4 regions of the Acetobacter sp. P5B1 genome follow, and region 1 is predicted to be linked to each of the others. Evidence: predicted binding sites of a transcription regulator. Region 1 holds the regulator's gene; each other region holds the start of a gene.
What was found. Region 1 encodes LexA, which represses DNA repair genes until DNA is damaged. Its sites were predicted from a motif close to TGTTCTANNTANGTTC; they were not measured.
Positions count from the first base shown of each region.

Region 2: the regulator LexA is predicted to act here: its motif matches at 1,468-1,483, upstream of KP703_RS11325 (ImuA family protein).
Region 3: the regulator LexA is predicted to act here: its motif matches at 1,427-1,442, upstream of KP703_RS05630 (putative DNA modification/repair radical SAM protein).
Region 4: the regulator LexA is predicted to act here: its motif matches at 1,509-1,524, upstream of recA (recombinase RecA).

Region 1 is NZ_JACRVS010000002.1:106,671-110,288, reverse strand. Features, by position in the region: gene KP703_RS01830 (carbohydrate porin) at 1-1,080, opposite strand, end outside; gene lexA (transcriptional repressor LexA) at 1,338-2,003, shown strand; gene bioD (dethiobiotin synthase) at 2,110-3,558, opposite strand; gene KP703_RS01815 (alpha/beta fold hydrolase) at 3,555-3,618, opposite strand, start outside.
Region 2 is NZ_JACRVS010000019.1:38,098-41,715, forward strand. Features, by position in the region: gene KP703_RS11320 (neutral zinc metallopeptidase) at 1-544, opposite strand, end outside; gene KP703_RS11325 (ImuA family protein) at 648-1,433, opposite strand; gene KP703_RS11330 (DUF2946 domain-containing protein) at 1,755-2,210, shown strand; gene KP703_RS11335 (TonB-dependent receptor) at 2,298-3,618, shown strand, end outside.
Region 3 is NZ_JACRVS010000006.1:108,848-112,465, forward strand. Features, by position in the region: gene KP703_RS05625 (thiamine pyrophosphate-dependent dehydrogenase E1 component subunit alpha) at 47-1,012, opposite strand; gene KP703_RS05630 (putative DNA modification/repair radical SAM protein) at 1,445-2,674, shown strand; gene KP703_RS05635 (TIGR03915 family putative DNA repair protein) at 2,691-3,566, shown strand; gene proP (glycine betaine/L-proline transporter ProP) at 3,579-3,618, opposite strand, start outside.
Region 4 is NZ_JACRVS010000003.1:161,228-164,845, forward strand. Features, by position in the region: gene KP703_RS03495 (gamma-glutamyltransferase) at 68-1,447, shown strand; gene recA (recombinase RecA) at 1,676-2,701, shown strand; gene KP703_RS03505 (GNAT family N-acetyltransferase) at 2,705-3,229, opposite strand; gene KP703_RS03510 (winged helix-turn-helix domain-containing protein) at 3,322-3,618, shown strand, end outside.

The sequences.
Region 1 (3,618 bases):
ATAGCCGAACCCAAGCCCCAGAACATCGTTTGCGCGCTGGAATGGCGCGTTCAACAAAAATCCGGCGTCTACCGCATTCACAATCTGGTTGCGGTTAGCGGGCGGTGCCCATGTGGCGCGCACAAAGCCCGCAACCGTCTGCTTACCTGCAAGATTAGCCAGAACCTGATCGGCCACGGCGTAAAACGTCCAGTTGCCTTTATGGCGAACAGTTGGGTCAGCCTGATCCGGAAAGCGGCCGGTATCTCCGTAACCACCCAGCTTATAGGTTCCGTCCTTCCCCCAGAGTTGCGTGTGATACTGCGCTTCCAGAAACATCAGCGCCCCGGTGCCAAAATGGAATCGGGTGCCGCTGGGGTCCTGATTCTGGTTCCACGGGTCGGCATCGTTCAGAAAACCAGCGCCAATCGGGTTATCATCCGCAACGGCGGCCAGAACCGTCAAGCTTTTGGAAAGCTTGTATTTGACCCGCACGGCAGGCGTGCCCAGCGGTGACGCCGGCCCCTGATCGTACAGGTTGTTATCCGGCACCATGGGCCAGGAGAATGAGGCGTTCATGAACTGCATCGCGCCATCACTCCCCATGAAGTCATGACTGAGATCAAGCTTCCCAATACGCATATCCAGCCGATCATGGTCAAAAGTCTGGCCATACCAGACCTCATAGAGGCGCAGGTTGATATCCGCCTCAATCCCGGAGACCTGATTGAACACATAAAGCGGCTGGTTGCTGAAGGGATGACCGCGAATATCCACCCCACTGATGCCAATGGTGCCGAGCGGCAGATGCGTCAGGCGCCCAAGATCCACAGAAAGCTGGCCGGTGGTCACGCCAATGTAGTTATTGGACGGCTGGCTCCCCCCGACAGGCACAGCCCACAACTCGTTCTGGTCCGTCAGCTGAAAATCCACCCCATGTTCCGCCAGCGTGCGACGTACACCGCCCCAGTCCCGCGTCAGGCGGTCTGCGAAGCTGAACGCATTCGCATCGGGAGCAGTCGCCTGCGCCGCAGCCTGAGGCAAACTCAGGCTAAAACAGGCACAAAACGCTGCCGGAACCGTGATAATTTTCCTAAACACCGAACCTTTTCAATATGTTATAGAACCGCATACAAAGACGGCATCAGGGATTTCGGACCGATGATCACCGGCCCCGCTTAAATAGCCAGACTGAAAGCACAGGCCCCAACGGGCCTTCTGCAGGAACCTTTACAGACACCACAAAAAATACAGAAGTGCTTTTGGCTGGGGTGAATAACCCCTTGACTAAAAAAGAGAACTTATATAGAACAAAGCACTATAAATACAAAAACACTCATCTGCTCCGGGGTGCCGCAATGCTGACGCGCAAACAGCACAAACTGCTGCTTTTTATTGATTCTCACCTCAAGCAGACGGGTTTCTCTCCTTCTTTCGACGAGATGAAAGAGGCCATGGGCCTGCGCTCCAAATCCGGCATTCATCGCCTGATTTCCGGGCTGGAAGAACGTGGATTTCTGCGTCGTCATCACCATCGGGCCCGCGCGCTGGAAGTCATCCATCTCCCGGAAATGGCGCCTGCCTCCGAAACGCTGCCCACAAATGTCGTGCGTGGTGATTTCTCCCGCCACCAGCCCGCCGCGCTGAAAATCCCGCTTTATGGGCGCATTGCCGCTGGTCTGCCGATTGAAGCCATGGCCGAAACGGATACCTTTCTGGACATCCCGAAAGATATGGTGACCTCAGGCGACTACTACGCGCTGGAAGTCACCGGGGATTCCATGATTGAGGCCGGGATTCTGGACGGCGATCACGTCATCATCCGTCGCACAGAAGATGCCGAGAACGGACAGATTGTTGTCGCACTCATTGATAATAGCGAAGTCACGCTCAAACGCCTGCGCCGCAAGGGCAACACCATTGCGCTGGAACCCGCCAACCCGCGCTATGAAACGCGCATTGTGCCCGCTGAACGCCTGCACATTCAGGGTCGACTGGCTGGACTGATCCGCCGCTACCACTGACGACTGAGACACTACGGAGCGTGATGTTGAAAGATCACGCATCCGCTCTGTTGGGGCTTCTCCATTCAGGAGCAGAAGCCCCATCCATCAAGACCGGGTAGAAACGTCAGACTTTCTCTGAAACGCCCTTACGCCCCACTTGCATTGCTTCAGACACATCGTCCCATGCGGGAATCAGGCGGCTCAGTGCGGCAACGGTCTCCGCAGTCAGGGCCTCCTGCTGGGGTAATTCCGCGAGAATGCGCACCTGCCCTTTTTCCTGAATGGTCTTGCTGTTCTCCGGGTTGAGCGGGCCGCTCAGCACCACCCCGGCAATGGCCAGACCACGGGTACGCAACGCTTCCAGACTAAGCAGCGTATGGTTCAGCGTCCCCAGTCCGCTTCGGGCGACAAGCACCACCGGCAAACCCCAGCGTTCAGCCAGATCAACCATCATCAGCGTATCGGTCGCAGGCACCATCAGGCCTCCTGCCCCTTCCACCACGAGCGGGCGCTGTGGATCCTCTAAAGGCAAAGCCAGACGTGCGGGGTCAATCTCCGCACCTTCGGCCCTGGCAGCCGCCAGAGGAGACAGAGAGGCCTGATACGCCCCGGCTGACGGAAAGCAGTCCTCCGGCAGGCAACCGCTCAGCTTTATGACCGTCGCCGTATCACCTTCTTCATCCGCAAGCCCGCTTTGCAACGGCTTCCAGTAGACCGCTTTCCACGCATGCACGAGGCAGGCAGATGTCAGCGTTTTGCCCACGCCGGTATCTGTCCCGGTGACAAACACTCCGGCGCGCTGAGGCTTTTGAAAACAGCCGTAGGCCAGATGCCATGTCACCATGGCTCCGGCCTGATCAAAGCGTGTCAGAGCACGGCGCAGTTCGACGGGAGAGAAGGCCTTCCCGTCTTCACGCGGCACGGAAGCCCCGGTGTCCTTCAAATGCTTTACAAAGGCCAGTCCATTTTCAAAGGGCTGAACGCACCGTTCTGTTGTCCATTTCCCGGCGCACAGGCCGGGCTGCCAGCCTTGCACAGTCCGGGCGGCCGGGTAATCCGGTGTTGCCGCCATCAGCCCTTCTGCGGTGCAGGCCTGTCGCCATTCTTCAAAGGTGCCATCCAGCAAGGTGGAGACCGCAATCACACCACCGGGGGCCAGCTGGTCCGCCAGCGTTTGCAAGGCTACTGAGGGTTCAGCCAGCCACTGAAAAACCAGATTGCCGCAAATCAGGTCGAACGCTCCTGCCACATCGGGTCGGGCCGCATCCATCACGCAAAACTGCACGCCGTCCCCGACTCGCTTGCGGGCGCGTTCCAGCATACGGGTCGCAACATCCGTTGCGACCAGTTCCGCCTCAGGCCATGCCTCATGCAGCATGTGCGTGAGAAAGCCCGTACCGCACCCAACTTCCAGAATGCGTCGGGGTGCCCGGCCAGCCAGTCGCGCCCGGAGACCATCAAACAGACGCCGCGCCGCCACACGTTGCAGCACAGCGGCGGCATCATACCCCTCCGCAGCATCAAAACTTTGCTGAATGCGAGCCTGTCGGGCCGGGGCAGAACGGTCGGTCATGAGTTTTCCAGATTTTGTGACATCATGCACCGAACAACCTCGGCACAGACATGTGGATGT
Region 2 (3,618 bases), on a different contig from region 1:
GCGCCATAATCCCCAGCTCATTCTGGACATGATGCCCGACCTCATGCGCCACCACATAAGCCCGCGCAAAGTCACCCCCGGCACCCAGCCGGTTTTTCAATTCCTGAAAAAAGGCGAGATCCAGATACACCTTGTGGTCCGCCGGGCAGTAAAATGGTCCCACAGACGTTTGCGCATATCCGCAGGCAGACTGCGTGCCGCCTGAGAACAGCACCAGTCTGGGCTCATGATACGTGCGGCCCATCTGCTGAAAATAGGATGTCCAGACATCTTCTGTTGAACCCAGAATACGGGCAATAAACTGCTTCTGCGTATCCGGCCCCTGCACAGACTGCTGCGGCGCGACAACCGCGCTTTGATTACCGGAAGACGCACTCCCTTCCAGAAGGCTGAAAACAATTTTGGGGTCTACTCCAAAATACAAAGCCCCCAGTGCCAGCAGAATGCCGCCAATACCGATCTTCAGAGGGGCACGGCCACCACCACCGCCGGAACCACGCTCGTCATCAATATTCGTGCTTTCCCGCTCATCATCCAGACGCATGCTTTCTATCCTTCTGTGCCTGATAGTCCGATCATGCGCTGCTCCTTAGCATGGATCAGCTTCAGATACGGCAAGAAGAAAAGCATCCTCGCTCGTGAGAAACTCAGGCGCGTAAGGCGCTCCGCCACCACGACCGCCGCTCTCTATCGTCCCGGGCGTGTTGCGGGCTTTCTTCTGGCGAAACCGAGAAAGGATGCCTCTCATACTGGGCGGGATCAATCACCCAGCCAGCCGCCCCACCATGATGATGGCTCAGCATCTCAATCGACCACCGCTCTTCCGCCGCATAGGCGCCGCCAACAGGGTTATCTCTGAGGCTGAACGACGTGCTTGGCCCGATTTTCCAGCGTGTGGCACTCAGGCAGTGTGACGGACAGCCAGCCAGAAAAGCTGAGCGATAGAGCAGAAAGCCGGTCGCTCCGCGCTCATGCGCAGCCCGTTGCAGGCGGCGCGTTGTGCCAAGGTCTGGCGCTGTGCGGCTATCAACCACCACGGCCCCAACGCCTGGTTCCCGCAGCACGGCTTCACATAAATCCACAAAAGAGGCTTGCGTGGCTGTCACACAGATCAACCGCCCCGGATTGAGACCAGCCTGCTCAACGCCTGCTACACAGAGATCGAGCGTTTCCTCGCCAATCCAGATGACCACACCTGTCGTGCGGACCAGAACGGCTGCCACAAAACGCGCAGGCTTGGCAGAAACCTGTCGGTCACTCCCTGCTCCAAAAAATTCGTGGACGGTCCCTTTTTCCAGACCGCCGCCCAGACGGGCATCAATTTCCGCAACACCTGTGGAAAGCCGTTGCGTGATGGAACTGGCAGGGCTGATGTTCATCCGGGCAATCCGGTCCCGCAGCAAATCCAGTGTATCCGAGTGTGATGACGCCATGAGTGCATCCCTCCTGTTCCGCTTTTTATAATGAGAACAAAACAGGAACTCAAGAGCTTTCTGCCCGCGTCATCCGGTCTCCCTTGATGCAAGCCACTGCCACCCTATGGCCACTCATACTCTTTGCGTCCCTCAAACATGAGCTGAACTAGCGTCAGTAAAAAGGGAGAATACCCTCCTCAGCACCCTAAAACGCATAGTACTTAGGCTATACCCCTCCGGGGTTCTGGAGATAAAACGCATGATTATTATGCTCTTTACAACAGCCTCAGAGTGCTTTCTTAAGGGGATATTCCCGGAATAGAGGCGAACACTCTTCCCATGCGCCGTTCAGACTCAGTCCCCTTTGCGTTGGCGACACTGTGTCGCTGGCTGATGGTGTGCTGCGTTCTGCTGGGGTTTTGCGGACAGCTTTTTCTCCAAAGCAATGCTCTGCCGGATGAAGCACCCCGTGTGACATTTGAACGGCTGACCGGATTACAGATCGGGCCAGATCAGCCCCCCGCGCTCCCGCATGTCATGCACATGGCTGCCGGGCATATGCTGAAAATGGCACACGCCAAAGCGCCTCAGCATTCAGGCCATCATCATGATGGGTCGTGCCCGCTCTGCCCGCTGCTGCATCTGCCAGTTGTCATTTTCAGTGTGGCGTTTCTTGCGGCCCTGATCCTGATTGCCTGGTCTCAGTCAGCCTATGGCACGCTCCTGCCGCGCGCACCGCCGCTTCTTGCTCTTGCCCTTCGGCCACCACCTACGGGGCCACCAGCCTTTCTCTGAAAACGATACGCGCTGACACGCAGGCCTTCAGGACACCTGAACGCCTGTGATGTCGGCTGTTTCCGTTTCAAGGAAAGTCTCAGCACAATGTCTTGTCTTTTTGTTCGGCATGCCGCGCGCACCAGCCTGCTTGCTGCCGGTTGCGCGCTGGCCTGCACAGTCGCCCGCCCATCCGCAGCGGACGCTCAAAGCCGTCTGCCCGCTACACCTGTTTCAACAGAAGCCTTAACCGTACCAACCACGCCAACCTCAGACGCGGACGCCGACAGCCCATCCACAGAGCAGATGACGGTCAACGGAACCCGGCATCACATGTCCTCCAACCCGGATACGGCCAATCTGTTTCGGCACAGTCTGGGATACAGCGCCTATTCCGCTGGCGGTGTCTCCTCTTTGCCTGTTCTGAACGGCATGGCGGATGAGCGCGTGGCGACCTTTGTCGATGGCATGCGCATTCCCTCCGCCTGCCCCAACCATATGAATCCGGCAATGTCCTATATTGACCCGGATGCCGTCTCGTCCGCTGTCGCCATTGCGGGCATCACCTCTGTCAGTCAGGGTGGCGACAGCACCGGCGGCACGCTGGAGGTCAATCGGAAAGATCCCATCTTTTCCAGCACGTCCAAATTGCTCGTGACAGGCCATGTCCGGGGGGATTATCGCAGCAATGGCGGCGGATCGGGCGCGTCCGGCTCTCTCACCACTGCCAATGACTGGCTAAGCCTGCGCTATACCGGCTCATATAGCCATGCCAGCGACTATCACACGGGAGGCAACAGCCGGCGCGTTCTCTCCACCAGCTATCTCAGCTTCAACCATGCCGTGACACTTGGGGTGAAAAAAGAGAACCATCTGCTGGCGCTCACCGTCGGTCAGCAGGATATCCCTTATGAGGGTTTCCCCAACCAGTACATGGATATGACCAATAACCGCTCCACCTTTGTGAACGGCAAATACAAGGGTGATTTCAACTGGGGCACGCTGGAGGCTCGCGGTTTCTGGCAACGGGTCGACCACGCCATGAACATGCTGGCCGACAAAGGGGGCCATACCGCCACAACCGGCATGCCGATGAATACGGATACCCGCACGGCAGGCTATTCCATCAAGGCGACCATTCCGCTTGGCCGGAAGCATATACTCGGGCTGGGTAGCTCCTTTGACCATAATGGCCTGAACGACTGGTGGCCGCCCCTGAGCGGCAGCATGATGATGGGGCCAGACACGTTCCATAATATCAATCAGGGACACCGCGACCGCCTCGGCCATTATATTGAATGGAAAGCCCAGTGGCTGCCGCGCTTCTCCACAGAACTGGGACTGCGGAATGATCTGGTGATGATGAATACCGGTCCGGTCGCCCCGTATTCATGGACCAGCATGATGAGCATGGCCGACGCCATGGCTG
Region 3 (3,618 bases), on a different contig from region 1:
AAATACGTTGAGGGCAACAGGCGACATGCCCTCGCCCGAAATCCCATCAGATTTTGACGTAAACATCCGCCATCAGATCTGCATCTTCCGGCCAGGGAGCCTGTTTGGCGGCCTGCACGGCGCTCTCAACTTCGTCCGCCACGGCGGCATCAATGTCATCCAGCGCGCTGAGGTCCAGCAGCTTTTCCTGCGTGGCCCGTTCACGGAAGCTTTCAAGGCAGTCATGGTTTTTCTTGGCATCGGCCACTTCATTGGAGGCGCGATAGCTCATGGCGTCCCCTTCAAAGTGCCCATACCAGCGCTCCAGATGCACATGCAGCATGACCGGGCCTTTGCCGGAGCGGGCGTGGTCAATGGCATCACGCGCCGCGTCATGCACGGCGAAGAAGTCCGAACCATCACATTCCATATACGGCATGCCAAACCCGGCGGCGCGGTCCTTCTGGGTGCCCGCACAGGCGTAGGAAGACCCGGTGGCCTCGCCATAGCCATTATCTTCCACCACAAATACGGCCGGCAGATGCCAGGCAGATGCCAGATTAAGGCTTTCCAGCGTGGTGCCTTCATTCGAAGCACCATCACCATAAAAAGCCACGGCCACACCGTTATCTTTCAGAACCTTATGAGACAGCGCCGCTCCGCAGATCAGCGGCGGTCCACCGCCCACAATCCCATTGGCGCCCAGCATGCCTTTGGAAAGGTCGGCAATATGCATGGAACCGCCCTTCCCCCGGCAGACGCCGGTTTTGCGGCCATAAATTTCAGCCATCATGCCGCCCACATCCACGCCCTTGGCAATGCAATGGCCGTGGCCACGATGGGTGCTGGCAATGGTGTCCTGCTCCGTCAGATTGGCGCAGACCCCAACGGCGGAGGCTTCCTCCCCGCAATAGAGATGCACAAAGCCCGGGATTTCCCCGGTCGCAAATTCACGATGCAGGCGTTCTTCAAACACCCGGATGGTGCGCATGGCACGGTAGGACCGAAGCAGGGTCTCTCTGGAAATCTGCATAGACCACGTCCTTTTTTCTTTCTTGTGTGGCTGACCGAGGAAAGCTCCTCCCCAAACGCTTGCGTGCCATGCCCCGTTGCCGGCTGGCTCGGCAAAATAATACACCGCACGCATATGTGAATTTCTGTTTTGGTAACAAACCGCAGTCTTCCGCCCTTTTGCCTGACCGCCCTCCCCGGCCCTGACGCCAGCACTTTGCCCGCTCCCACGAATGGGCACGAAAGCTCTCTTTCGGCGTTCCCCTTCCGTGCTCCCCCCGGAGTCCCGCAACCCGCTCTCAGGGCAGAATCCCCTCCGCGAACTTCACCACATCGTCTGGCTTTCCGTTTTCCGTTGCCCTTTGCAGCAGAAAACCAGACGCGCCCCCTCCCCTTCGGCACCGCCGCGAGAGATCTCTTGCAATGCCCCGAACAAGAACATAACATGAACACCATGAAGCAAAGCTTGTCTGACCGTCTGGCCCTGCTCTCCGATGCCGCCAAATATGATGCCTCCTGCTCCTCCAGCGGCGCAGGCAAACGGGATTCTGCGGCCAGCAAAGGGCTGGGGTCCGTCAGCAACGGCATCTGCCATGCCTTCACGCCAGATGGCCGATGCATTTCCCTGCTGAAAATCCTGCTGACCAACTTCTGCATTTATGACTGCGCGTATTGCATCAATCGTTCCTCCTCCAACGTGCCGCGCGCGCGGTTCACGCCCGATGAGGTCATCTGGCTGACGCTGGAATTTTACCGCCGGAACTATATTGAGGGGCTGTTCCTCTCGTCTGGCATCATCCGCACGTCAGATGACACTATGAGCCAGATGGTGCGGGTGGCGCGGGAGTTGCGGCAGACGCACAAGTTCCGTGGCTATATCCACCTCAAAACCATTCCCAACGCTTCCCCCGCCTTGCTGGCGGAAGCCGGGCTGTATGCAGACCGGCTTTCCATCAATGTGGAAATGCCGACCGAGCACGGGCTGGCGGACTACGCCCCGCAAAAACATGCGTCAGAAATCCGCCACTCCATGGGCGAGATGCGCACGCATATCGACGCCGCAAAAGACCGCACCCTCACGGGCCGCAAAGCCCCGCGCTTTGCCCCGGGTGGCCAGAGCACGCAGATGATTGTCGGGGCTGATCAGGCAACGGACCGGGATATTCTCTCCAGCAGTTCCTCGCTTTACACGGGTTACAGGCTGCGGCGCGTCTATTACTCGGCGTTCAGCCCGATCCCCGATGCCTCGGCCATTCTGCCCGTCAAAGCCCCGCCGTTGTTGCGCGAGCATCGGTTGTATCAGGCCGACTGGCTTTTCCGCTTTTACGGCTTCCAGTTTTCTGAAATCACGGCAAGCCGCCCCGATGGCATGCTGGACCTTGAGCTGGACCCCAAGCTGGCCTGGGCGCTGGCAAACCGCGCGATGTTCCCCATCGACCTCAACCGCGCGCCGAAGGAAATGTTGCTTCGGGTGCCGGGCTTAGGCGTGCGTTCCGTGCAGGCCATTGTCGCCGCGCGCCGCCACCGGCAGTTGCGGCTGGAAGACCTCGCAAAGCTGAAAGTCTCCATCCGCAAGGTCAAACCTTTCCTCTACGCCACTGGCTGGTCCCCCGGCAGGCTGGCGGAACAGCAGAACCTCCGGCAGCTTTTTGTGCCGCAACCTCAGCAACTTGCTCTTTTCTGAAACGCGTTTTCTGATCATGGCCTACGGTTTTATCCTCGACGACCACACCTCTTTTTCCGCATGGCGGCCGCTGGCGCGCCAGTGCTTTCTGGCCGACCGTGCCCCGGAAGAAATTGAATGGCGCTGTGCCTCGGCAGAAACCACGCTGTTTGATACGCCGCTGGTCGCCCCCACGCCCAAAAATGGGGCACAGCCGCCTGTTTTGCGGAGCAAGTGCCTCGCTCTGCTGCGCTCCATTCTGCGCCATGCAGACCAGACGCGGTTTGCCCTCGCCTACCGCATTCTCTGGCGCGCGCAGACGGAACCGGCCCTCGCCAGCATCGCCACAGACCCGGACATTGCCCGCGCGTTGCACATGCACAAACAGGTGCGGGAAGATACGCATAAAATGACGGCCTATGTGCGCTTCCGTGAACATGGCGAGGCACAGAACGGCCGACGATCCTTTTACGCATGGTTTGAGCCGGACCATTATGTGTTGCCCAGCGTGGCCCCGTTTTTTTCAAAGCGATTTGTGGATATGGACTGGGTGATCCTCACCCCCAAAGGCTCTCTCGCATGGAATGGCGAGACCTGTGCCTTCAGCCCCACGCCCTGCGCCAAACCCAAATTGTCAGATGATATCGACCAGCTCTGGCAGACCTATTACGTCTCAACCTTCAACCCGGCCCGCATCAAGACCAAAGCCATGCTGTCTGAAATGCCACGCAAATACTGGAAAAACCTGCCGGAAACGCAGCTTATTCCGCAAATGCTGGCCGATGCACCGGCCCGCGTTGCCGCCATGGCCGCGCAACAACCCCGCCCGGCTCCGGCGTTTCACCACAAATTGCAGGAACGCCTGGCCTCTGCCGAGGGCCCTCCCCCGCGACGCCTTCACCGCGAGGGATAAGGATCGTCCGCCTCAGGGTACAGATGGCGGCGTGGGGTCTACTGTCAGGCGT
Region 4 (3,618 bases), on a different contig from region 1:
CGTGCCCGAGCATTTCATGAAGACCTGTTCAGCCCGGCTTGCGCCGTTATTTTCAGGTCCTGCCCGGATGGCAGCTCTGCTGATGGCCTGTTCACTGACTGCCTGTGGCAGCGAGCATAATGGCCCTGCCCAACCTGCCGTAACTGGGTTTGTGGGTGAGGTTGTGGCGGACGAACCGCAGGCTGCTCTGGTGGCGCGGGATGTGCTGGCGCAGGGTGGCAACGCGGCGGATGCCGCGGCGGCTCTGGGTCTCGCGCTGTCCGTCACCCTGCCCTCCCGTGCGTCTCTCGGGGCAGGCGGGGCCTGTCTGGCCTGGCGTCCGGGTGATGCGCAGGGGCAGGCTTTCCTCTTCCTGCCGCATGCAGGCCAGACCGATGCGCAGACTGACCGCCCTGCCGCTGTGCCCATGCTGGCCCGTGGCCTGTATCTGATGCAGCTGCGCTACGGCAGCGTCGATTTTGCTGATGTCATCGTCCCGGCCCGCAATCTGGCGACCGATGGCGTTCCGGTGGGTGGTCTTCTGGCGTCCGATCTGGCCGCTGTGCAGGCTCCCCTGCTGGCGGACGAAAAAACCCGTGCCATTTTTGCCAATAGTAATGGCACCGTCCTGGCCGCGAATGACCTGATGGTGCAGCCCCGTCTGGCGGGTGCACTCGAACGTCTGCGTATTGCTGGTGTGGGCGATCTTTATAACGGTTCACTGGCGCAGAGCTTCACGCAGGCGTCTCAGGCAGCGGGTGCGGGCCTGACAACGGCGGACATGCGCGGCAGTCTGGCTGTGGCGGAACAGCCTCTCACGGTGCGTTCGGGTGGGCTGGATATCAGCTTCCTGCCGCCGCCCGCGGATGGTGGTCTGGGCACGGCTGCGGCCTATCTCTCCATGGATGACCATGGTCATGCCAGCGCACGCGGAGAGGCTGTTGTTTCTGGCTGGCGTAACCGGCAGTCCGGCAAGGGTGCTGCCGTGAGCGTTGCCGATGCGGAGGCTCTGCTGAAGAGCGGGCATCTGCCGTCCGGGTCTGCTCTGCCGCCCCTGCCCGCCTCCACCTCCTTTGTGGTGACGGATCGCACGGGTGAGACGGTGAGTTGTGGTCTGACCATGAACAATCTTTTCGGCACCGGCCGCGTAGCGGGTTCCACTGGCATTGTGCTGGCGGCATCTCCGGTTCGGCGTCCTTTGCCGTTGCTGACGGCGGCTATTGCGCATCAGGGTACTACGCAGTTCCGGGCGGCAGCTACGGCTTCCGGCCAGAACGTGGCGGCGGACACAGCTGCGGTCGCGCTGCGGGCTGCTGTGGCTGGCCAGCGCCCGACAGTCACACAGGGTGTGGGGCGTGCCAACTTCGTCTCCTGCCCGGCGGGGCTGCCGGGAGATTCCGGAAAATGCTTCGGCTGGACCGATCCTCGCGGGTCGGGCCTTGCGGTCTCGTCCGGCCATACCAAATAAGGTCTGTCGCGTTGGCGGCAGGAGGCAAGGCGGCTTTGGGCCGCCTGTTTCCGGCTTGAAGTGTTCTTGTTTTGTTTCTATAAGAACAAACAGAAATCAAATTCTTAAGGTGCCTGAGCGGACTCTGGGGCTTGATGCCGGTCATTGCCCGGCGCGCGGCTTTTATGGCACGTCTTAGAACAGTGTAGCACTCCCGGCCTCAGTCGAGGGCCACAGGAAAGGTGAATGATGGATAAGGCAAAAGCTCTTGAAGGCGCGCTCGGGCAGATTGAACGGGCTTTTGGGAAAGGTTCTGTCATGCGGCTGGGGCAGCGCCCGAAGGAACAGGCGGATGTGGTTCCCAGCGGGTCTCTGGGGCTGGATATTGCTCTGGGGATTGGCGGCCTTCCGCGCGGCCGTGTGGTTGAAATTTACGGGCCTGAAAGCTCCGGTAAAACCACGCTGGCCCTGCATGCCATTGCAGAAGCCCAGAAGCGGGGCGGCACCTGCGCGTTTATTGACGCCGAGCATGCTCTGGACCCCGGCTACGCCAAGAAGCTGGGCGTGGACATTGATAACCTGCTGATCAGCCAGCCCGATGCGGGTGAGCAGGCTCTGGAAATTGCTGACACCCTGGTGCGCTCCGGCGCGATTGATGTGCTGGTGGTGGATAGTGTGGCCGCTCTGGTGCCGCGTGCGGAACTGGAAGGCGATATGGGCGATAGCCATGTCGGCCTGCATGCCCGTCTGATGAGCCAGGCGCTGCGTAAGCTGACCGGCTCGGTTGCGCGTTCCAACACCATGATGATCTTCCTCAACCAGATCCGTCTGAAGATCGGCGTGATGTTCGGGAACCCCGAAACGACCACCGGCGGTAATGCGCTGAAGTTCTATGCCTCTGTTCGTCTTGATATCCGCCGCATCGGGTCCATCAAGGACAAGGATGAAGTGGTGGGCAACCAGACGCGCGTGAAGGTGGTCAAGAACAAGATGGCCCCGCCGTTCCGTCAGGTTGAGTTCGACATCATGTATGGCGAAGGCATCAGTAAGGTCGGCGAACTGATCGATCTGGGCGTGAAGGCCGGTGTGGTGGAGAAATCCGGCGCATGGTTCTCTTACGACAGCCAGCGGATTGGTCAGGGGCGTGAAAACTCCAAGCAGTTCCTGCGTGACCACCCGGAAATGGCTGCCGAGATTGAGCGTAAGGTGCGCGAGCATTCCGGGATTGTGGCGGAAGCCATGATGCTGGCTCCCGAACACCACACAGAAGACTAAGACCTACCTCCGGCCTGATACGGGCCGGGACAAAAAGCTGGCTTCGGGATCGTACGAAGCCAGCACCGCTTTTTCAGCCTCTGAAATCTCTTCCGGCGTAAAGCCCTGCCGCAGCCAGAAGGTGCGGGCCGGGCCGGTTGCCGTCAGGCTGAGCACGGGCAGATGTGCTGCGCGGGCGGCCTTTTCGGCCAGTGCAATGGCGTCTTTGGCCCTGCCCTGCCCCCTTACCGTTTCATCCAGCGCAAGATCATGCAGATACCAGCTGTCTGGCCGGGCTGGCAGACTGCTCAGAAGGCAGTTCAGGCGTGGGGAGAGGTGCCCCGCCCATGGGTGGCTGATCAGATAGCCATGAACCCCAAGCGCATTGGCCAGCACAAAGCAGCCCTCCGGCGCTAAAGCCAGCCGTTCTCTGAAAATATCGTCATCTTCCGGGTAATCGGGATGAATGCGCGCCGCCAGTGTAATGGTGGCGGCAAGATCGTCTGGCCTCATGGATCGCCAGATGGTATCTGCGTTGGAGTATGTCATGAGAACATCGCCGGGGCGTGGCCCTTGGTAAGAAGAGACATGATGCTTCATGATATCACGCATAAAATGACAACGCGAACGCGGGCAGGCGAATGACAGAGCGGCTAAGACTGACCTTGCGGGTGGATGCGGACAAAAAGCCCGCCCTTGGGCATGGGAAAATCCGCCTGCTTGAGCAACTGGCAGAAACAGGGTCCATTTCTGCGGCAGGACGCGCCATGGGCATGTCCTACCGTCGGACATGGTTATTGGTGGATAGCCTGAACCAACTGTTCCGGGAGCCTCTGGTGGTTACGCGCCCCGGCGGCGGTGGGGGCGCTTTTCTGACGGCCGAAGGCGAGGCCGTGGTCCGCTGCTATCGGGATATCGAAAAAGAGGCTGCACAGGCT